2 linked regions of the Cohaesibacter gelatinilyticus genome follow. The protein of the gene in region 1 interacts with the protein of each later gene in a pairwise test. Links are inferred from orthologs where the notes say so. Each region holds a gene or a part of one and is shown in the gene's direction. Other genes may lie near its edges.

What was found.
Region 2: the proteins of CRO57_RS14025 (region 1) and CRO57_RS07130 interact in binary tests that used the Escherichia coli proteins (3 or more experiments, as listed by UniProt). The link is inferred for Cohaesibacter gelatinilyticus from one-to-one orthologs.

What each region holds. Positions count from the first base shown.
Region 1 is NZ_OBEL01000003.1:37,744-42,849, reverse strand. What follows is about bases 1,553-5,106. They hold CRO57_RS14025 (2-oxoglutarate dehydrogenase E1 component), read left to right. Parts: upstream 1,553-1,921; coding sequence 1,922-4,906; downstream 4,907-5,106. Other genes in these bases: odhB (2-oxoglutarate dehydrogenase complex dihydrolipoyllysine-residue succinyltransferase), read left to right, coding at 4,946-5,106; sucD (succinate--CoA ligase subunit alpha), read left to right, coding at 1,553-1,802. In the rest of the region: sucC (ADP-forming succinate--CoA ligase subunit beta), read left to right, coding at 1-882; more of sucD, read left to right, coding at 888-1,552. UniProt on the Escherichia coli protein: E1 component of the 2-oxoglutarate dehydrogenase (OGDH) complex which catalyzes the decarboxylation of 2-oxoglutarate, the first step in the conversion of 2-oxoglutarate to succinyl-CoA and CO(2).
Region 2 is NZ_OBEL01000001.1:1,601,917-1,618,631, forward strand. What follows is about bases 6,378-9,332. They hold CRO57_RS07130 (ATP-binding cassette domain-containing protein), read left to right. Parts: upstream 6,378-6,892; coding sequence 6,893-8,773; downstream 8,774-9,332. Other genes in these bases: CRO57_RS07125 (glutathione S-transferase family protein), read right to left, coding at 6,378-6,703; CRO57_RS07135 (VOC family protein), read left to right, coding at 8,804-9,205; CRO57_RS07140 (glycerophosphodiester phosphodiesterase family protein), read right to left, coding at 9,210-9,332. Also shown: purM (phosphoribosylformylglycinamidine cyclo-ligase), read left to right, coding at 27-1,109; purN (phosphoribosylglycinamide formyltransferase), read left to right, coding at 1,114-1,779; CRO57_RS07105 (hypothetical protein), read right to left, coding at 1,947-2,258; CRO57_RS07110 (molybdopterin-dependent oxidoreductase), read right to left, coding at 2,406-4,490; CRO57_RS07115 (LysE family translocator), read left to right, coding at 4,721-5,341; ndk (nucleoside-diphosphate kinase), read right to left, coding at 5,417-5,839; more of CRO57_RS07125, read right to left, coding at 6,017-6,377; more of CRO57_RS07140, read right to left, coding at 9,333-10,187; CRO57_RS07145 (DNA polymerase III subunit chi), read right to left, coding at 10,316-10,783; CRO57_RS07150 (leucyl aminopeptidase), read right to left, coding at 10,897-12,387; CRO57_RS07155 (LptF/LptG family permease), read left to right, coding at 12,811-14,085; LPS export ABC transporter permease LptG, read left to right, coding at 14,095-15,186; CRO57_RS07165 (LPS-assembly protein LptD), read left to right, coding at 15,189-16,715. UniProt on the Escherichia coli protein: Genetic data indicate it may be involved in ribosome assembly or function.

The sequences.
Region 1 (5,106 bases):
CTTTACATTGAAGATGGTGCGGACATCGAGCGTGAGCTGTATCTGTCCCTTCTGGTTGACCGCACCTGTGGTCAGGTTGCCTTTGTTGCTTCTACCGAAGGCGGCATGGACATCGAGCAGGTTGCTGAAGAGACGCCTGAGAAAATCCTTACCCTGCCAATCGATCCAGATGCTGGTGTTACCGCTGCCGCTGCTGGCGAGCTTTGCGATGCGCTGAAGCTGGATGGTGTGGCTCGTGAAGATGGCCTGAAGCTGTTCCCGATCCTCTACAAGGCATTTGTCGAAAAAGACATGTCCCTGCTGGAGATCAACCCGCTGATCGTCATGAAAGACGGCCGTCTGCGTGTGCTTGACGCCAAATGCTCCTTCGATGGCAATGCTCTGTTCCGTCATGATGACGTGATGGCGTTGCGCGACAAGACCGAAGAAGACGAAAAAGAGATCGAAGCCTCCAAGCATGATCTGGCTTATGTTGCTCTTGACGGCAACATCGGCTGCATGGTGAACGGCGCTGGTCTTGCCATGGCGACCATGGATATCATCAAGCTCTATGGTGCTGAGCCTGCAAACTTCCTCGACGTTGGTGGCGGCGCTACCACCGAGAAAGTAACCGCTGCGTTCAAGATCATCACGTCCGATCCTAACGTTGAAGGCATTCTGGTTAACATTTTCGGCGGCATCATGCGTTGTGACGTGATTGCACAAGGTGTTCTGGAAGCTGTGAACGAAGTTGGTTTGCAGGTGCCACTGGTTGTTCGTCTTGAAGGCACCAAGGTTGAAGAAGGCAAGAAAATCATCAATGACAGTGATCTGAACGTGATCCCTGCTGATGATCTCAACGATGCAGCTCAGAAAATTGTTGCTGCTGTGAAGGGGGCGTAAGTACGATGTCCATTATTGTCAACAAAGACACCAAAGTCATCGTGCAAGGTCTGACCGGTAAAACCGGTACCTTCCACACCGAGCAGGCTCTGGCTTACTACGGCACCCAGATGGTTGCCGGTGTTCACCCTAAAAAAGGTGGCACCAACTGGACCGGTAACGTAGACGGCAAGGAAGTTCAGGTTCCTATCTTTGCGACCGTTAAGGAAGCAATGGAAGCAACCGGTGCGAATGCCTCCGTGGTTTATGTTCCACCTGCAGGCGCCGGTGCTGCGATTATTGAAGCGATTGACGCTGGCGTTCCTTTCATCTCCTGCATCACCGAAGGTATTCCGGTTGCAGACATGGTGAAAGTGAAAGCGCGCCTCGACAAGTCCGATTCCCGTCTGCTGGGTCCAAACTGCCCAGGCGTCATGACCCCTGAAGAGTGCAAGATCGGCATCATGCCGGGCTCCATCTTCAAAAAGGGTTCTGTCGGCATCGTATCCCGCTCTGGTACTCTGACTTATGAAGCTGTTTTCCAGACCACTCAGGAAGGCCTTGGTCAGACCACTGCCGTTGGTATCGGTGGTGATCCGGTCAAAGGCACCGAGTTCATTGACGTGCTGGACCTGTTCCTGGACGATGATGCAACCGAATCCATCATCATGATTGGTGAAATCGGTGGTTCTGCAGAAGAGGAAGCATCCGAGTGGCTGAAAGAACAGGCTGCCAAAGGTCGTAAGAAGCCAATGGTTGGCTTCATTGCCGGTCGTACTGCACCTCCAGGCCGTACAATGGGTCATGCTGGTGCTGTTATCTCCGGTGGCAAGGGCGGCGCAGAAGACAAGATTGCTGCAATGGAAGATGCGGGTATCCGTGTTTCTCCATCTCCAGCGAGCCTGGGTAAGACTCTCGTCGACTTGCTAAACGGTAAGTAACAGTACTATGACAGTATGAGGGGGAAGCATTAACCATTTTCCCCTCATAATCCGGCAAATCGTTCGGCAATGGTGCCGACGAAACGAAAGAGCGCCGGGAGAAATTCCGGTTGGTGGCGATGGCACGTCAGGACGCAAATGAAGCGTTCGCGTTAACCTCCTTTCTTTATGGTGGTAACGCGTCCTATATCGAAGATCTCTACGCCCGTTATCAGGAAAATCCGGCAGCAGTTGCTCCTGAGTGGCAGGGATTCTTTCAAGATCTCCAAGACAAAAAAGAAGATGTGATTGCGGGGGCACGTGGTGCATCCTGGAAACGACCTGATTGGCCGATTCCGCAATCTGGCGAACTGGTTTCTGCTCTGGACGGTGATTGGGGTCCCGACGAGAAGAAACTGGGCGACAAGCTCAAGACCAAGGCTGCGAGCCAGGGTATTGAGCTGAGCGATGAGGCAGTTCAGCAGGCGACACGCGATTCCGTTCGTGCCCTGATGATGATCCGTGCTTATCGCATGCGTGGCCATCTTCATGCAGATCTCGATCCGTTGAAACTGGCGGAAGCCAAGGATCACGAAGAGCTGCATCCGACCTCTTATGGTTTCACCGAGGCCGATTATGATCGCAAGATCTTCATCGACCACGTGCTGGGCCTGGAATTTGCCACCATTCCTGAAATGCTGGAAATTCTGCGTCGGACTTATTGCTCTACCCTTGGTGTCGAATTCATGCATATTTCCGCTCCGGCGGAAAAACGCTGGATCCAGGAGCGCATCGAAGGACCGGACAAGCAGATCGCATTCACTGCGGAAGGCAAGAAGGCGATCCTTTACAAGCTGGTAGAGGCGGAAGGCTTCGAGAAATTCCTCGATATCAAATATACAGGCACCAAGCGTTTTGGTCTGGACGGCGGGGAAGCTTTGATCCCGGCTCTGGAACAGATCATCAAGCGTGGCGGCGCCATGGGTGTGAAGGAAATTGTTCTGGGCATGGCACACCGTGGCCGCCTGAACGTCCTCTCCCAGGTTATGGCCAAGCCACATCGTGCGATTTTCCATGAATTCAAGGGCGGTTCCTACGCTCCTGATGATGTGGAAGGGTCTGGTGATGTGAAATACCATCTGGGTGCATCGTCTGACCGCGAATTTGACGGCAACAATGTTCATCTGTCCTTGACCGCCAATCCGTCTCACCTTGAGATCGTGAATCCGGTTGTTCTGGGTAAGGCGCGTGCCAAGCAGGATCAGATTTCCGCAGGTGATGGCCCGTTCATCGAGACGACCGAGGTAGACCGTACGACGGTTCTGCCGCTTTTGCTGCATGGTGATGCGGCTTTTGCCGGTCAGGGTGTTGTGGCTGAATGTCTGGGTTTGTCAGGTCTTCGTGGCCATCGTACCGGTGGTTCGATCCATGTGATCATCAACAACCAGATCGGTTTCACCACCAACCCGCGCTTCTCTCGTTCTTCTCCATATCCTTCCGATATGGCCAAGATGATCGAAGCGCCGGTGCTGCACTGTAATGGTGATGATCCGGAATCTGTTGTCTTTGCAGCAAAGATTGCTACCGAATTCCGCCAAACCTTTGGCAAGCCGGTCGTGATCGACATGTTCTGCTATCGTCGCTTCGGTCACAACGAAGGTGATGAGCCGGCCTTTACCCAGCCGATCATGTACAAGAAGATCCGTCAGCATCCAACCAGCCTGCAGATTTATGCAGACAAGCTGATTGCTGAAGGTACGATTACAGCTGAAGATCTGGAAAGCATGCGGGCAGATGTTCGCAAGGCTCTGGATGAAGAATTCGAGGCTGGTCAATCCTTCTCACCGAACAAGGCTGACTGGTTCGATGGCAAGTGGGCAGGTCTTTCTACCGCCAGCGCTGAAGATGATCGCCGGTCTGGCGAAACAGGTGTTGCGATTGATGATATTCGAGCAATCGGTGCGAAACTCACCCATGTGCCGGAAGACTTCAATGTTCACCGGACCATCAAACGCTTCCAGACCAACCGCGCGAAGATGTTCGAAACCGGCGAAGGCTTTGACTGGGCGACAGCAGAGGCTCTGGCCTTTGGCTCCTTGCTGAGGGATGGTCATCCTGTTCGCCTGTCCGGTCAGGATTGTGAACGTGGTACTTTCTCCCAGCGTCATTCCGTTCTCTATGATCAACAGGATGAGGGCCGTTTCATTCCGCTCAACCATGTCTCTGAAGGACAAGAGCGTTATGAAGTGATCAACTCCATGCTGTCCGAAGAAGCGGTTCTTGGCTTTGAGTATGGTTATACCCTGTCCGAGCCACGTGGTTTGACCATGTGGGAAGGTCAGTTTGGTGACTTTGCCAATGGCGCACAGGTTGTGTTTGATCAGTTCCTGTCTTCGGGTGAGCGCAAATGGTTGCGGATGTCCGGTCTCGTGATGCTTCTGCCGCATGGCTATGAAGGTCAGGGGCCAGAACATAGCTCGGCCCGTCTTGAGCGTTATCTGCAGGCTTGTGCCGAAGATAACATTCAGGTGGCAAACTGTTCCACGCCTGCCAACTATTTCCATATCCTGCGCCGTCAGGTGAAACGTTCTTTCCGTAAGCCGCTTATTCTGATGACGCCAAAGAGCCTGTTGCGTAACAAGCGCTGTGTCTCTCGGATTGAGGAAATGGGCGCTGATAGCACCTTCCATCGTGTCTTGTGGGATGATGCACAGAGCAATCCGAACTCCGAGACCAAACTGGTTTCCGATGACAAGATCCGTCGTGTCATCATGTGTTCCGGTAAGGTCTATTACGATCTGTTGGAAGAGCGTGAGAAGCGTGGCATTGATGATGTTTATCTTCTGCGTGTCGAGCAGCTTTATCCGTTCCCGGCCAAGGCCCTGATCAAAGAACTGAGCCGCTTCAAGCAGGCGGATATGGTCTGGTGTCAGGAAGAGCCGAAAAACCAGGGTGCCTGGTTCTTCGTCGAGCCTTATCTGGAATGGGTGCTCAACCAGATTGACGCGAAAACCAAGCGTGCAGCCTATGTGGGTCGTGCAGCATCTGCTGCGACTGCGACCGGCTTGATGAGCCGCCATCTGGCTCAGCTGCAGGCCTTCCTTGATGATGCGTTTGCCGAATAACCGGCTGACCAATGCGAATTTGAAATGTGAGAGAGACGAATGGCTACAGAAATCAAGGTCCCAACTCTTGGGGAATCTGTGACCGAAGCGACCATCGGTCAGTGGTTCAAGCAACCAGGTGATGCGGTTTCTGCCGACGAGCCGTTGGTAGAACTGGAAACTGATAAAGTTACCATCGAAGTGCCAGCACCATCTGCTGG
Region 2 (16,715 bases), on another replicon or contig:
TGATATTTTGCACCAAGAGGTCAGCAATGTCTGAGAAGAATGCATCAAACAAGCCCAACACACTGACCTATGCCCAGGCTGGCGTAGACATAGATGCGGGCAATGCACTGGTTCAAGCCATCAAGCCTATCGTCAAGTCCACAACCCGCCCGGGTTCTGACACCGATATTGGCGGCTTTGGCGGCCTGTTTGATCTCAAGAGCGCTGGTTTCAAAGACCCTATTCTCGTCGCGGCCAATGATGGTGTTGGCACCAAACTTAAAATCGCCATTGAGACCGACAAGCATGACACTGTCGGCATCGATCTGGTTGCCATGTGCGTCAACGATCTTGTGGTACAAGGAGCAGAGCCACTCTTCTTCCTCGACTATTTCGCAACCGGCAAACTGGATGTAGAAGCCGCAACAGATGTGATCAAAGGTATTGCCGACGGCTGCAAACAAGCCAATTGCGCACTGATCGGTGGCGAGACTGCGGAAATGCCGGGCATGTATGCCGATCAGGATTATGATCTGGCCGGTTTCTCTGTTGGCGCGGCTGAACGCGGCACCCTGCTACCCCGTGAAATCAAGGAAGGTGATGTCTTGATCGGCCTTGCATCTTCCGGTGTCCATTCCAATGGCTTCTCGCTAGTGCGCCGCATTCTGGAAGCCAACGGTCTTGGCTTTAAAGATGCTGCTCCATTCGAAGATGGCAAATCCATCGGTGAAGCGTTGCTGGAACCGACCCGCATCTATGTTCAGCAAATTCTGAAAGTGATGCGCGAGACTGGTGCCATCAAAGCCCTCGCCCATATCACAGGTGGCGGTTTCCCGGAGAATATCCCGCGCGTGCTGCCTGACGATCTGGCAGCTCATCTGGATCTGGCACAAATCACTCCTCCCGCTGTCTTTGGCTGGCTACAAAAGCTCGGCGGTGTCGAAACCAAGGAAATGCTCCGCACCTTCAATTGCGGCATTGGCATGATTGTCGTGGTTGAAGCTGACAAAGCCGGTGATGCCATCAAGGCTTTTGAAGCAAGTGGTGAAAATGCCGTGCGTTTGGGCGAGTTGAAATCTCGCGATGGCGACGCTGTGATCTATGACACCATGATCGAGTTCGGAGCCTGATCTGATGGCAAGCCCAAAGAAGCGCGTGGCAATTCTGATTTCAGGGCGCGGCAGCAACATGACTGCCATTCTGGATGCTGCAAAGGCCAGTAACTACCCGGCTGATATTGCGCTGGTGCTGGCCAATAAGCCTGATGCAAAGGGCCTGGAAACTGCTGCAGACCATGGCATCGCCACCGAAGTGGTTGATCATCGCAACTACAAGGGCGATCGTTCGGCTTTTGATGCGCAAATCCAGAAGAAACTGGAAGAGCACAAGATCGAGCTGGTGGTTCTGGCTGGCTTCATGCGTATCTTGACGGCGGAGTTTGTCGGCAAATGGACCGACAAGATGATCAACATCCACCCATCGCTCCTGCCAAGCTTCAAGGGACTGAATACGCATCAACGTGCCATTGATACCGGCTGCCGTCTGGCTGGATGTAGCGTGCATTTCGTGCGGGCGGATATGGATAGCGGCCCAATCATCTGCCAAGCTGCCGTGCCAGTGTTAAATGATGACACAGCCGATAGTCTGGCAGGCCGTATCCTGAAGGCCGAGCACAAAATCTATCCGCGCGCCGTGGCCTTGGTGGCAGGCGACAAAGTGCTTGTCGATGGAATGCGCGTCCGTATCAAGGATGATGGCAACAACCTGTGCGCCACCGAAGAGCAGCAGATGATCTTTTAAAACGGGTCTCTTTTGATTGGTTTCACAATCAAAAGTAAAAGCTTCTCTCCAGCAAAGAGTTAGACCATGTCACCTTGCATGGTCTACGCGCGCTCCCAAACACTGACATCAAAAAAGGCAGCTCATTAAGCTGCCTTTTCGTTACTTCAGGAATATATTGAAGCTCATTATTTACGACATTTGGCATGTGCGCCCAATACAGCTTTCTTATCATTATAGCTCAGGCTGCCAGATTTCAGATGCTTACCCAAAGTCTCTTTATCAAGGCCTGCAACATAAGCCTTGGACGCACAACGGCACTCCTTCAGAATGCCATCTTTTTCTTTACGCTTCGCCCATTGGTCATACAGGCAATAATCCAACACACGCGCCTGAAACAGACCCTTGGTCAGATCTTCTGCATTGGCGGAAGACACACCAACACCAGCAAAAGCAAATCCGGCCACAATAGCCACAATCATTGTTTTGAACAAATTCATATATAACCTCATCCCCGCCATACGGGATGCCCCTTAATTTTTGTTGGCTCCTGACTACCTGCCCATTCATCTCGCCTATTGGGCACATAGTTAAGTCTTGGAAGTCAATCTAATGATTCCATCCAGAATGGCAAAGCAGAAAGCATCTTATTTTTGCTTTTTGATCCACACCTTGTTGTCATGAAAGGCAACGCCACCGAAAGGCGCCACCTGATCAGCTGAGGTGAGGCTATTGATCCCTCTCCCCTCCTTGTGATCCTTGTTTCGCCAAATCCCTTCTGCAATCACTACACCACGACAAAGACCATCAAAAGCTTCAACCGGCAAGTAGGTCTCTCCGCGTTCATTCCCAATCCTCACCTCTTCTCCTTCTTCCAAGGAAAGCTCAGCCATATCTTGCGAATGTATTTTTAGGCTTGGAGCACCTTCTTTTTTGCGAGAGCTCAATACATCGGAAAAGGTTGAGTTCAGAAAGGATCGCGCAGGAGATGTCGCCAATCGGAATGGATGGGCCCCATCCGCCTTTTCAATCACATCCCAATGATCAGGCAAGGAAGGCAAATCATCGAAAGGCCCCATCTTGCCGTTATGAGAGAATCGAACCTCTTTCCATTTCGGCCTGAAGCGAAATTTGCCATCTGGCCATGCAAAGCCATCTTCATAATGAGCAGTTTTGAAATCAGATTGGACGTCAACCCACCCTTTTTCTTCCAGCTCATTCAAAGATGTTTGGCCTCCATCCTTTAATATTGCGGTAATATGGTCTTTCTCATCCATCGCAAAGCCAGAATGCTCTGCCCCTAGCCGTTTAGCCAGTTCACAAATCACCCAATGGTTCGGGCGACATTCGCCGGGGGCCTCAACAAGCTTTGGTCCAAACGACCAATATTGATGGCCACCACCCTTATAGACATCATCATGCTCGGTAAACATGGTTGCAGGAAGAACGATATCAGCCATCTCTGCGGTCTCGGTCATGAATTGTTCATGCACGCAGACAAAAAGATCCTCTCGCTCAAAGCCGGCTCTTACCAGGTCCTGCTCCGGTGCCACCGACAATGGGTTTGTATTTTGGATCAGCATCGCCTTGACAGGTGCCCCGCCCTGTAACGCTTCTGTATCACCGCTCAGCACACGCCCGATCTGGGACTGGTCCAGCTTGCGAATGGATGGATGTCTCTTGTCCGTAGCTTCCAGGAGCGAGGTATTGGTTTTGTAAAGACCGCTGTTGCTGTGAAATGCTCCCCCCCCTTCATATTTCCAACTTCCCAATACAGCTGCAATGCAGCTCGCGGCATGCATGTTTACCGCCCCATTGCGTTGGCGACTAAAACCATAGCCAAGACGAAAGTAACTCCGAGGGCGTTCAGCCAAGAGAGAAGCAAAGGCTTCGATCTCTTCTACACTCAACCCGGTAATTTCAGCGGCCCATTCAGGCGTACGACTGGCAAGATGCATTTCCAGCTCATTCGGACAATCCGTATTAGCTGCTAGATAGTCCCGATCCGCCTTTCGATCCCTAAACAAACAATGCATCACAGCACATGCCAAGGCACCATCGGTTCCAGGCTTCAACACCAACCCAAGATCGGCTTGCTCCATGGAAGCCGTCTTATAAATATCGATCACAACGATCTTGGCATCACGGTTTTTACGGGCTTTGACCGCATGTGTCATGACATTGACTTGCGTATGAACAGGATTAGTACCCCATATCACCACACAATCACTCAGCGCCATCTCCCGTGGATCCGGTCCAGCCAGACGTCCGGTTCCAGCGAGATAGCCCGGCCATGCAGTATTGACGCATATGGTAGAATATTGCCCACTATAGCGTTTGACATGACGCAGCCGCTCTATCCCATCCCGTTGAACCAATCCCATGGTCCCGGCAAAGAAATAGGGCCAGATACTCTCCGAACCATAATACTCTTCTGCTGACAGGAATTTTGAAGCCACTTCATCCAATGCCTCATCCCAACTGATTTCTTGCCACTGCCCCCCACCCTTTGGGCCAACACGGCGCAAGGGTTTGGTCAGGCGTTCTTCGCTATGGGCTCGCTCTGCATAACGGGCAACCTTGGCGCAAACCACCCCGGCAGTATACGCTTGGTCACGGGCCCCCTTCACCTTACCAATACGATCCGGCGCAACCACTTCCACCTCCAAAGCACATGTCGAAGGGCAATCATGTGGGCAAGCCGATTTGGCAAAATAAGGATAGGTTGTCATGGCAAGGTCCTGTAATTGATTGCTCTCTTGTAACAAAGAGCATGCATCGACACTAGCCAGAAGCTTGGAATACCCCTCTTTGAAAACAAACCACTAGAGAAAATCAGCAGGTCAGTCTATAAGAACGAGATAGGCAAAGTTCAGCACAACCTGTTTTCAGATGTACGGGCTTTGCACTTCCCACCAAGAACTCCGGTTCAACTCTTCGATCGTTCCAAGGACATTGCTCCATGTCACTCGACACCTGGCTAATCTTTGTCGCCCTGTCCATTCTGCCTGCTTTCAGTCCAGGCCCCGGTCTGTTGCTGACCATGTCCAACTCCTTGCGCTTTGGCAGCCGCATCACACTGTGGTCAGCGTTGGGCAATACCATCGGCATCGCGATATTGGGTATGGCGGTAACCTTTGGCCTTGGTGCAATCATGCTGGCATCCGGCCTTGCCTTCACCATCCTCAAGATTGTCGGCGGCCTTTATCTGATCTGGCTCGGCATCAAGACCTGGCGGGATCGCTCTAATCTGGTTGAGAGCAACGATGACGATCAGATCCCAAATTCCAGCAAGCTGTTTCTGACTGGCGTGGGCATTGCGCTTACCAATCCCAAAGCAATGGCGGTTCTGGTGGCTATCATTCCGCCTTTTCTGACCGGCCCGTCTCAGCTTCTGGTCGAAGGCTCAATTCTCTCCTGCACCTATGCAGCAACCTGCCTTGTCAGCCATATTGCTGTGGCATTGCTCAGCGGTCGCTTTCGGCTTTTCATCACCAGTCCGCGTCGGGTCAAGATCTTGCGCCGCTCCATTGGTGCCACCTTCATGGGCTTTGGCATCGCCATGGCAGCAGCCACCCGCTAGACAAGAAAATCACCCAACAAAAAAGCCCCACTCAAATGAGCGGGGCTTTTTCAATGATCAGATGATCAATGGCAATTAGCCAACAATCTCTTCGTCAGCGAAGAAGAATTTGATTTCTTCAGCAGCAGTCTCAGGAGCGTCTGAGCCGTGAACAGAGTTTTCGCCGATGGACAGAGCGAACTCTTTACGGATGGTACCTTCAGCAGCTTCTGCTGGGTTGGTAGCACCCATGACTTCACGGTTCTTGGCGATCGCATTTTCACCTTCCAGAACCTGAACAACGACAGGCTCGGACATCATGAACTCAACCAGCTCACCAAAGAAAGGACGCTCGCTATGAACAGCGTAGAAGCCTTCAGCCTGTTCTTTGCTCATACGGATGCGCTTGGAAGCAACGATGCGCAGGCCAGCGTCTTCGAATTTGGCAACAATTTTACCGGTCAGGTTACGCTTGGTTGCATCTGGCTTGATGATGGAGAAAGTACGTTCGATAGCCATAAAAACTATTCCCGATTTTAGCTTGTAAAGAAAAAGCCGTTTGTCAGAGGAATACGACAAAGGGCCAAAAGATTTGGCCGCTATATAACCGCCCCTTGGCCCAGTAGCAAGCCCTATTGCATGACAAGCTCATGACAGGGCTGCATTCCTCCCCAACAGCTACGCCTGCAACCAGCCTCAACCCTTCGCTTTGCGTCCCAATCCATCAAACAGATCCAAACAGCGTTCGAACCATTGTGCCACTGGATCATCACCTTCCAATAGCGTCAGGTCAGAGACCATCCGCGCCCACTGAAAAGAGCCAAATACACAATAATCTGCATAGATGGGTGCATCACCACCCAGGAAATCATGCTTCTTGAGTGCCAATCTCAAAGGCAGCAAGCTGGCACGGAATGCCTGCAAAGTCTCATCAGACTGATTTTGCACCTCTTCCAAAGCCTTGCCAAAGCGCTTTTCACGGCTCTCACGGAAATAGCTCTGATCAGCCTGATCAAGAATGGAGTGAATATCAGCCAGAACCAGTTTCACGATGCCCGCATCAACCGTCGCTCCAGTCCACCAATGCATGAAACGTGAAAGCTGCAATCCACCCTCACCATCAAAGAGGCTCGGCTTATCAGGATAGGTGCGCTCCAGATAAACAGCAATATCATAGGATTCGCGAACAATCTGCTCGCCATCTTCGATCACCGGCACCGTCCGCTGGCCACCACCGGCAATAGACGGGATATCCGTGAACATTGTGGGCACGGTCTCGTAATTCAGCCCTTTATGTTCCAGAGCCATCCGTGTCCGCCAACAGGCCGGTGAAAAACGCAAATCCTTGGACGCCCCACACAAATCATAAAGCTGAATGGTCATCTCGATCCCTCCCCGATCAGCAAATCAATTGCGCCAAGACTGAAAAATCTCGCTCCCCCTGTCAACTAAACCAAACGGTCATTAGCTGACAAAACACTCTTTTCCATTGGACAAAAATGCGCTTCGAGCAGTTGCATTTATCCGATCCCCATTGCCTTCGCGCATCAAATCAGGCACAAGCAAATCATTATGCTGCATATCAACAATCTAACCTATCGCATCGCTGGCCGCACCTTGCTGGAAGATGCCACGCTCGTCGTTCCCGAAGGCTCCAAATTTGGACTGGTTGGCCGCAATGGCACCGGCAAAACGACCCTGTTCAAGCTTCTGGTAGGTGACATTGCCCCGGAAAGTGGCTCTGCCTCCATCCGCAAAGGCGCACGCGTCGGTCAGGTGGCTCAGGAGGCCCCAGCCTCGGACGAAAGTCTTTTGGAATTCGTGCTGAAAGCCGATGCTGAGCGCAGCTCACTGTTGGCAGAGGCCGAAACAGCGTCCGACCCGAACCGGATCGCAGAAATTCAGCTTCGCCTTGCTGATATCGGTGCTCATTCAGCAGAAAGCCGCGCCGCAACCATTCTTCATGGCCTTGGTTTTGATGCAGCAGCACAGGCCCGTCCCACCAAGGATTTCTCAGGTGGTTGGCGCATGCGCGTGGCTCTGGCGGCCATTCTCTTTTCCGAGCCAGATCTGCTGCTTCTAGATGAACCAACCAACTATCTCGATCTGGAAGGCACGTTATGGTTGGAGAGCTATATCGGGCGTTATCCGCATACTGTGATGATCATCAGCCATGATAGAGACCTGCTCAATAAAGCCGTCGATCACATTGCTCATTTGGATCAGCTGAAACTGACTTCCTATCGTGGCGGCTATGACAATTTCGAACGCACCCGGCGAGAAAAGCTGGAACTACAGCAAAAGATGCGTGCCAAACAATTGGATCAGCGCAAGCATCTGGAAAGCTTCATCACCCGCTTCAAGGCCAAGGCGACCAAAGCCAAACAAGCCCAGAGCCGCATCAAGGCACTGGAACGGATGAAGCCAATCGCTGCCGTTGTGGAAGATCATATCAAGCCGATCACCTTCCCAAATCCTGAGAAGCGCGCAGCTCCACCCATCATTCGACTGGAAAAAGCGTCTGTTAGTTATGAACCAGACAAGCCGATCCTCAGAAATCTTGATTTGCGCATTGATCCTGATGATCGCTTGGCCCTGTTGGGTGCCAACGGCAACGGTAAATCCACCTTTGCCAAGCTGATCTCGGACCGACTAAAAATTGATGATGGCATCATCAATCGGGCCAACAAGCTCAAGATCGCTTTCTTCGCCCAACATCAGCTGGATGAGCTCCGCCCGAATGAAAACCCGGTGGAGCATGTGCGTCCGTTGATGCCGGATGTTCCGGAAGCGAAGGTCCGCGCACGCGTTGCCCAAATGGGTCTTGGCACCGAGAAGATGGACATCCCGGCCAAGAGCCTGTCTGGTGGTGAAAAAGCCCGACTTCTTCTGGGTCTTGCCACCTTTGAAGGGCCGCATCTCCTGATCCTCGATGAGCCGACAAACCATCTGGATATCGACAGCCGCGAAGCCTTGGTCCATGCCATCAATGATTATGAAGGCGCGGTACTGCTCATCTCCCATGATCGGCACCTGATCGAGGCCTGTGTCGATCGTCTGTGGCTTGTGCATGATGGCACCTGCAAAAGCTATGATGGCGATCTGGAAGATTATCGCCGCCTGTTGCTTGCCAGCCGTAATAGCCCGGATAGCACCGCCAAGGAAAAAGCAGCCAACGGTGAAGCCAATCTGGCGGCGGAGAAACGTCGCTCCTCTGCCGAAAAGCGCAAGGAACAGGCCCCACTGCGTCGCAAAATCCAGGCAGCCGAGCGCGATATGGATAAGATCCGCGAGCGTTTGGCCAAGATGGACGAGAAGCTGGCCGATCCCGATCTTTATGCCAAGTTTCCCGAAAAAGGCGTCAAGCTTTCCAAAGACCGCAGCGATCTGGCCGATCTGCTCGACAAGATCGAGGAGAAATGGCTTGAAATGTCAGAGGAACTCGAAGCTTAGCCTAAAACCCATGAATTGAGCGGAGAAACCATGTCCCAGTCCATGTCCCTGATCGCCATTGTGGTGCGAGACTATGACGAAGCGATTGAATTCTATACTCAAAAGCTTGGCTTTGAGCTGATTGATGACACCTATCAGCCGGAGCAGGACAAAAGATGGGTGGTGGTCCGGCCAAAGGGTGACAGTCCGACGTCTCTACTTCTTGCCCGGGCCAGCAATGACCATCAGGCAAAATATGTCGGTGATCAGGCCGGTGGTCGGGTCTTCCTCTTTCTGGAAACAGATGACTTCTGGCGAGACTACGAGCTTTACAAAAGCCGTGACATCACCTTCATCCGTCCACCTCTGGAAGCTGACTATGGAACTGTCGCCGTTTTTGAAGATCTCTATGGCAACCTTTGGGATCTGGTAGAATATTCCAAACCAAAGTGAAGCATCACTTTTTGAACTCGGGACCGACAACTTCAATCTTGTTGGTCCAGATATAGCCACCAATCTGCGCAGGTACTGCTTCGATAGTGGCCAGATCATCCAATCCACGACTGCCTGTGTTGCTACTGCTGTAATCACCTAACAGAATAAGCTCGCTTCCAGCTTCCTTCATACGCTGATGGAACAGCCCCGGCCAGCCCCACATCCAGCGGGCATAATTGCTAGGAACCGCCAAAATCCGATTATGACAAATATCCGGAATATGGCCACTCCATCCCAATGCTGCATAAGATTTCAAGCAAGCTTTCACACTTTGTTTGGTATATCCCTTCATATCAGAATGTGCATCCAAAACAGTCGCGGTTGGCTTGGCTCCACCATAAACCGCCCAGATCTGTTTCTTATAATTCGGGTTTGACGTCAGGAATTGCGCAAAGGCTTTACCCTCATCCGCATCATTGCTTTTGAAATTGATCAGAAACTTTTTGTCAGGAAAGGCCGCAAATACTTCTACCAACTCAGGCATGGCACCGACATATTTGCCACGAAGTGGAAATGTCTTGCCATCATCCGCGCTATAACCATAGCCAATATCGAGAGTTTTCAGGAATTTCATTGTGGCATCACGCACTGGCCCCTGCCCGTCGCTACGACAATCCAGCGTCCAGTCGTGATAGACAGCCCATTTGTCATCGATGGTCAGATGAATATCCAACTCAACGATATCAGCCCCAGCCTCAAACGCCGCCTTCATGGACGGCAATGTATTCTCAATCAGCTCGTGACTGGGCTGATCAATCAGCCGAGCAGTGCAGGTTTCATTGGTGATACCTTTCGTGGGAAAGGTTTGGTGCACCCCGCGATGAGCGATCAGTCGCTTCTGTGCTTCTGGAAAGCTTGAGCGCATGAGTGGACTATTAAAGGCCCATACACCAATCACCACAATAGTCAAAGCAACCAAAACTCTCTTGAAAATGACCATCGACCCAACACCTTCTGCCGCCAAAAGAAAAGCGCAGAAAGCTGCACTCTTTAAAAAACCAGCGGAAAATACGTAGTTTCCCGTCAAAAGGCAACAAGTTCACGAAGATCACGATAACAAGAGGTTTCTTAACCCAGCTTCTCCCAGCCACCACCGCCGGTTTGCTTCCAATAACTGACAGAAAAATCCTTTTCTTTCAGCTCTTTCCAACAAGATCGAGATGCTTGTTTTGTCACCTCGTCCTGATCATCAAACATCAAGATGGCCCGCTCCAGCCCCTCCAATAGGGAAAGATCGGTATTGGGCAATGCACCATCGACAAAGAAACGGACCTGGGCTCCATTGGCGGCGGGTAAAGGGTGTGAAGACATCAAAATCGGTTGTTTATCCTCGTGATCCTGCCCGGCGAGACCATGAGCCAAAAAACTGTCATCCCGAAAGGTCCAAAGCTGTGCATCCAGTCCCTTGAGGCGCTCAGGAGTTCCAACCTGTACAAAAGACTTCCAACCACGCTCCAGACATTTTTCCAATAGTCTGGGCAAAGCCATTTCCAATGGCTGACGCTGCAAATGATAAAAGAAGATTTCGGCTGGCACTTTTTTTGCCTCACAATGATTGAGATCCCAGCATAGAAAGCAAGGAACAATAAGGCAAAAGAAAAGGCTGGTACTGGCCAGCCTTTTCTATAAATCAACAGAGCAAGAATATCTTACCCTTCATAATTATCTGCAACCATACGGTCCAGCAGGCGAACACCATAGCCAGATGCCCAGCTCTGGCTAATCTCTGTCTTTGGAGAACCCATGGCAGTACCAGCAACATCAATATGCACCCAATCAGTTTCCCCAACAAAGCGCTTCAGAAATTGTGCTGCGGTGATGGAACCAGCCCAGCGACCACCGGTATTCTTCATATCGGCAAACTGAGAATCGATCATCTTGTCATAGTCTTTGGACAGCGGCAGACGCCATACAGTCTCACCTGTCACCTCACCAGCGGCAGACAATTGCGCGCACATCTCATCGCTATTGGAGAAGATACCAGCATTGTGATTGCCCAGTGCCACCAGAACTGCGCCGGTCAACGTCGCCAAGTCAATCATGAATTTTGGCTCATAGGTCTCTTTGATATAGGTAAGAACATCAGCAAGCACCAAACGACCTTCTGCATCTGTATTGATCACTTCGATGGTTTGACCAGATTTGGAGGTCACAATATCACCGGGGCGTTGCGCATTGCCATCTGGCATATTTTCAACCAGACCAATGGCACCGATCACATTGACCTTGGCTTTACGTGCAACAAGTGCATGCATCAGACCGGTCACAGCTGCGGCACCGCCCATGTCACCTTTCATCTCTTCCATGCCACCAGCTGGCTTGATGGATATACCACCGGTATCAAAAACGACGCCCTTACCGATGAAAGCAATCGGGACTTCGCCTTCCTTGCCGCCATTCCATTTGATGACAGCTACGCGTGGACCACGAACAGACCCTTGCGCCACACCCAGCAGCGCCCACATATTTTCTTTTTCAAGTGCGTCCTGCTCAAGGATTTCAACCTCGGCACCGAGTGCTTCCAAGGCCTTGGCTTTGGCTGCAAACTCTTCCGGGCCAAGAATGTTGGCTGGCTCATTGACCAGATCACGCGCCAGCAAGGTGCCATCAGACACTGCATCATCGCGCTCCCAAAGCTTGCCAGCTTCCTCATGGTCTGCGACTTGAACAGTCACATTCGGCGTTGGCTTTTCTTCCTTCGGCTCACCTTTGTTGGTTTTGTATCGATCAAAGTCATAACTGCGCAACTTCATACCCATTGCAAAAAGCGAGGCACAGGACGCATTCACATCCCCAGACGCCAGTTGCAAGATCATTGATGATTTCTCGATGCCTTTGACTGCAGCCATTGCAGCACCGCCAAGGCGGAGCCATTCTGTCTCACCAAGAGTATCCTCACCAACACCAAGCAGCAGAATCCTATCAAGCCCCACGCCCCCCGGAGCAAGAATGGTTTGGGTAGAGAACAACTCACCCTTGAAATCCGCAGCCTTGACAGCGCGTATGATTGCACCCTGGGACGCTTCATCCAGTTCTTTCCCCAATGTTCCAAGGGCCAGATCTTTGCCAACCAGAACAAGCGCATTGCCCGATTTTGGTGCAGTCACAGGGTGAAATTTGATGACTGGTTGCTGTGCCATACGTAAATGTCTTTCATCTCGTTGAAATGGCCGCCTCCCAATTCATCCCTTGTGAGAAAGAGACAGCCAGAACATATGGCTATGCGTCGGGTGCGACAATGATAAGAAAACAGGCCTTGAATGTGGAACCTTTAGCCCCCAACTTCAAGAGCGCATTAGCGGATTCCGGGAATGAGCCGACCTCTGTTCCCTCTTTTACACAATGCTCTTGTTCACACAGGAAAAGCTTGTCAGCCCATACCAACTTCGTGACCGAATGCATCAGGCCTTGAATTCGCCAAAGAACTGCCGTAAGCCACGATAAACAGGTGAATAAAACCACTTGGATCATAGTCGGATATGATTTCTTCAGCCAAAATTTTGCCAGAGCTCAAGTTGGCCAGAAAGACCAAATAGAGCAAGCGGGAAAACGGACCAGGATAGATGAACCTGATTGAACGCTATATTTTCCTACGAGCATTCGCTGCGTTCATGATGACAGTCGTCGTACTGTGCGGTATCGTCTGGCTCACTCAGGCCCTGCGCGATCTGGATCTGGTAACGTCAAAAGGGCAAACCATCCTGATTTTCCTGTCCATGACATCGCTCGTTCTACCGACACTTGTCATGGTCATTGCTCCTTTCGCCATTCTCATCGCTGTCGCACATACACTCAATCGTTTGAACGCAGACAGTGAACTGGTGGTCATCAATGCCACCGGCGCCCGCCCATGGACTGTGGCCAAGCCTCTGATTATCCTCGGAATAATTGCGACTGTCCTTGGGGGATCCATTAGCCTCTATCTCAGTCCCAAAGCTTTGGGATCCTTGCGTTTGTTCATAACACAAGTGCGCGCCGATCTCGTTGCAAATGTCGTCAAGGAAGGCCTTTTCACTGAAATTGAAGAGGGCATGACATTCCACATTCAAAAGCGTGAAGCCAATGGCATCATGCGTGGCCTGTTTCTCTCCGATGAGAGAGATCCCAAGAAGCATGTCGTTTACTCTTCTGAATTTGCACAAATCATAGAAAATGAAAAAGGCACTTTCCTGCGCATGACGCGTGGGATCATTCAGCAACGCCATCCTGCAGATCTTGCAAAATCTGCTGAAAGCAACAAATCAACCAATCAACCGCAGGACACTCAAATAGATGCTCTAATTGCCGAAGATTTTGGCTCGGTCAATATCGTTGAATTTGATTCTTATATTGTCGATTTGTCCAAATTCACCGGCGTGGATGAGAACAAATCGCAATTTTTCAAACCTAGAGAGCGTCCAACTGCATTTTTCTTCAACCCCGACCCCAACGACCCCTACTTTTCGCAGAAATCAGGTCATGTGCGATCAGAGCTACATGATCGTTTCTCCAATCCGCTCTATAATATGGCCTTTGTCACCATCATCATGGCCTTCCTGATGCAGGTTCGTACAACCCGTGAGAGGCGCAGCGATGCAATTATTATCGCTGTTGCTTGCGCAGCAGGCCTACGCTTGCTCGGTTTCGCCGCCACCTCTCTGGCAATATCGACGCCTTTTGCAGTGCCTCTCATGTATGCTTTGCCAATTCTGGGAATTGGTGCCGGACTATGGATAAGCCTTACCGGTCGCCGCGTCGAAGCAGTAGACAATCTTATCCAGCTTATGGAATATATGACTGAAAAAGTGCGTAAGAAGTTGAAGAAATTTCAGACCCAGCCATCAGAGCAAACGGGATAGATTTCACGAATGCTGACCACAATTATATCCCGTTATATTGCAAAGCGCCTTCTGCTTACGATCTTCACAATTTTCATGGGCGTGTTCATGTTGGTTTTGCTCGTCGATTTTGTCGAGTTGTTGCGCCGGGCTGGCAGTAAAACCGATTACGATACATTTGAACTATTCCAAGTCTCGATTTTCCGGGTACCGGAGCTAATGGAGCGCATCCTTCCATTTGCAACCTTGTTTGGGTCCATGATCGCGTTTCTGAATCTGTCTCGAAAGCTGGAGCTGGTCATAATCAGAGCTTCCGGTATGTCTGCTTGGCAGTTTTTGACCCCTGCATTACTCGTAGCTGTTGGTCTGGGCATACTTTCCTTCACCACATATAATCCTGGATCAGCTCTTCTTAAAAATCGATCTCAGGAACTTGAAGCCAAGATCTTTGGCGTCAATTTCTCCAATGCTGGCCAAACCAATAGCCAGGACTGGGTGCGCCAGAATGGCAAGGATGGTGGTTCCATTCTCCGTGCACATACCAGCTTTGATCAAGGCCGCAAGATAGGTGGTGTGACCGTCTTCTCCTATAATGACGATGGAGATTTTCTGGAACGCGTCGATGCCAAATACGGCGAATTACATTCAGGTTATTGGCTATTAACAGATGCCATGGTCAGTTCATCCGACGCTGCCCCCAGACGATATGATACCTATATCATATCCACCCACATGACACCGGAAGAGGCAAATGAAGCCATCGCAAAACCGGAAGCTGTTCAATTCTGGGATCTGCCCGCCATTATTGGACAGGCAGCCTTATCTGGGCTGCCTGCACATAAATATCGTTTACGATATCAAATGCTAATGGCCCAGCCACTGCTCTTGGCGGCCATGACTTTGATCGCGGCAACGGTGACCTTGCGTTTTTTCCGCTTTGGAAGTGTGGGAAAGTTAATTCTTGGTGGCGTTACGGCTGGCTTCGTGCTTTATGTTGTGATTGAAATTGCAAAAGATTTGGGCAGTACAGGACTGGTTAACCCAATTCTGGCAGCATGGCTTCCAGCAATTGTAGCATCCGCGATGGGATTTACAGTTTTATTGTATCAGGAGGACGGATAAGTATGTGGCGTACCGTCCACGACGCTGACAACCGAGTGAACCTTGAACGCTCTGGTCAAATGGCCGGATTGCGTGCAATTTTGCTCGCCTCTGCAGCAATAGTGCTCCCACTCTCTGTATCCATGGTTCTTTCGACACCACTTCATGCTCAATCATTGACAGATTCGGTGAAGTTCCAAGCAGACCCAGATGCCCGCATGCTGGTCGAAGCTGATCAGATGGTCTATGACTATGATCGGGAGCGTGTCTCTGCTGTTGGCAATGTTCAGATCTATTATGGTCAATATGCCTTGCAGGCTGACAAGGTAACCTATGATCAAGCGTCCGCCCGCCTCATCGCTGAGGGCAGCGTCCAGATCACGGAACCTGACGGCAATGTTGTTACAGCAAATCACGTTGACATTACCGATGACTTTCGCACGGGTTTTGTTCGCTCTCTTCGGGTAAAAACACCCGAAAATGCCCGTTTTGCAGCTGAACGCGCAGAACGCAAAGACGATGACATCACTGTCTTTGATAAAGGTGTTTACACAACCTGTGAGCCATGTCGCGATAATCCAAACAAATCGCCTGTCTGGCAGATCAAGGCGTCGCGCATCATCTATAATTCCAAGGACAAGATGGTCTATTATAAGGCCGCAAAACTGGAATTTCTGGGCATTCCCCTTCTCTACACTCCATATTTTGCACACCCTGATCCATCCCGGAAACGCAAATCCGGTATTTTGACACCATCAGCAGGTTTCGACAGCAAACTGGGTTATCACGCAACCGTACCTTACTTCTGGGCGCTGAGCGACAGCTATGATGTGACATTCTCGCCAACCTACTACACCAAGCAAGGTCTTTTGGCAGAAACGACATGGCGGCAGCATTTGGGAACGGGCATCTATTCGGTGAAATTTTCTGGCATCAACCAGCAAGATCCGAGTGCGTTTGCCGGTACAAGTGGAGACCAGCGACTACGTGGTGCGGTCCAAACCGAAGGCTCATTTAACCTCAATAAGCAGTGGAAATTCGGCTGGGATGTTTCTGTCATTTCAGACAAACGTTTCTTGCGTGATTATGGCCTGATTGATCGCGGCAAGGAAGATACGCTGTCGACCGTTTATCTAACCGGTCAAGGCGAGCGCAATCACTTTGATGCCCGCGCCAATTACTACAACATCATGACCGATAGTTTGAGCCAGTCTGAACAAGCTATCGCTCATCCCGTGATTGATTATAGCGCCTACGCAAAGAACCCCATTCTTGGTGGAGAAGGTCGTCTCAAGATCAATTCCACAAGCTTGACCAGGGATGATGAAACCTCGGCCACCGTCGGAAACATCAAACGCACCTATGGTCTTGCTGGCTCCTACAATAGAACAAGTGCGGAAGTTAGCTGGAAAAAGAAAATTGTAGCAGTCGGTGGTCAGGTCATTACACCTTTCACATCACTGCGTGGTGACTTCTATTGGATGCCCAGCAAGTCCGGAGCTCCCGCTGCCTTGGTGGATGATTCCGTTGCTGTTCGTGGTATGCCGACA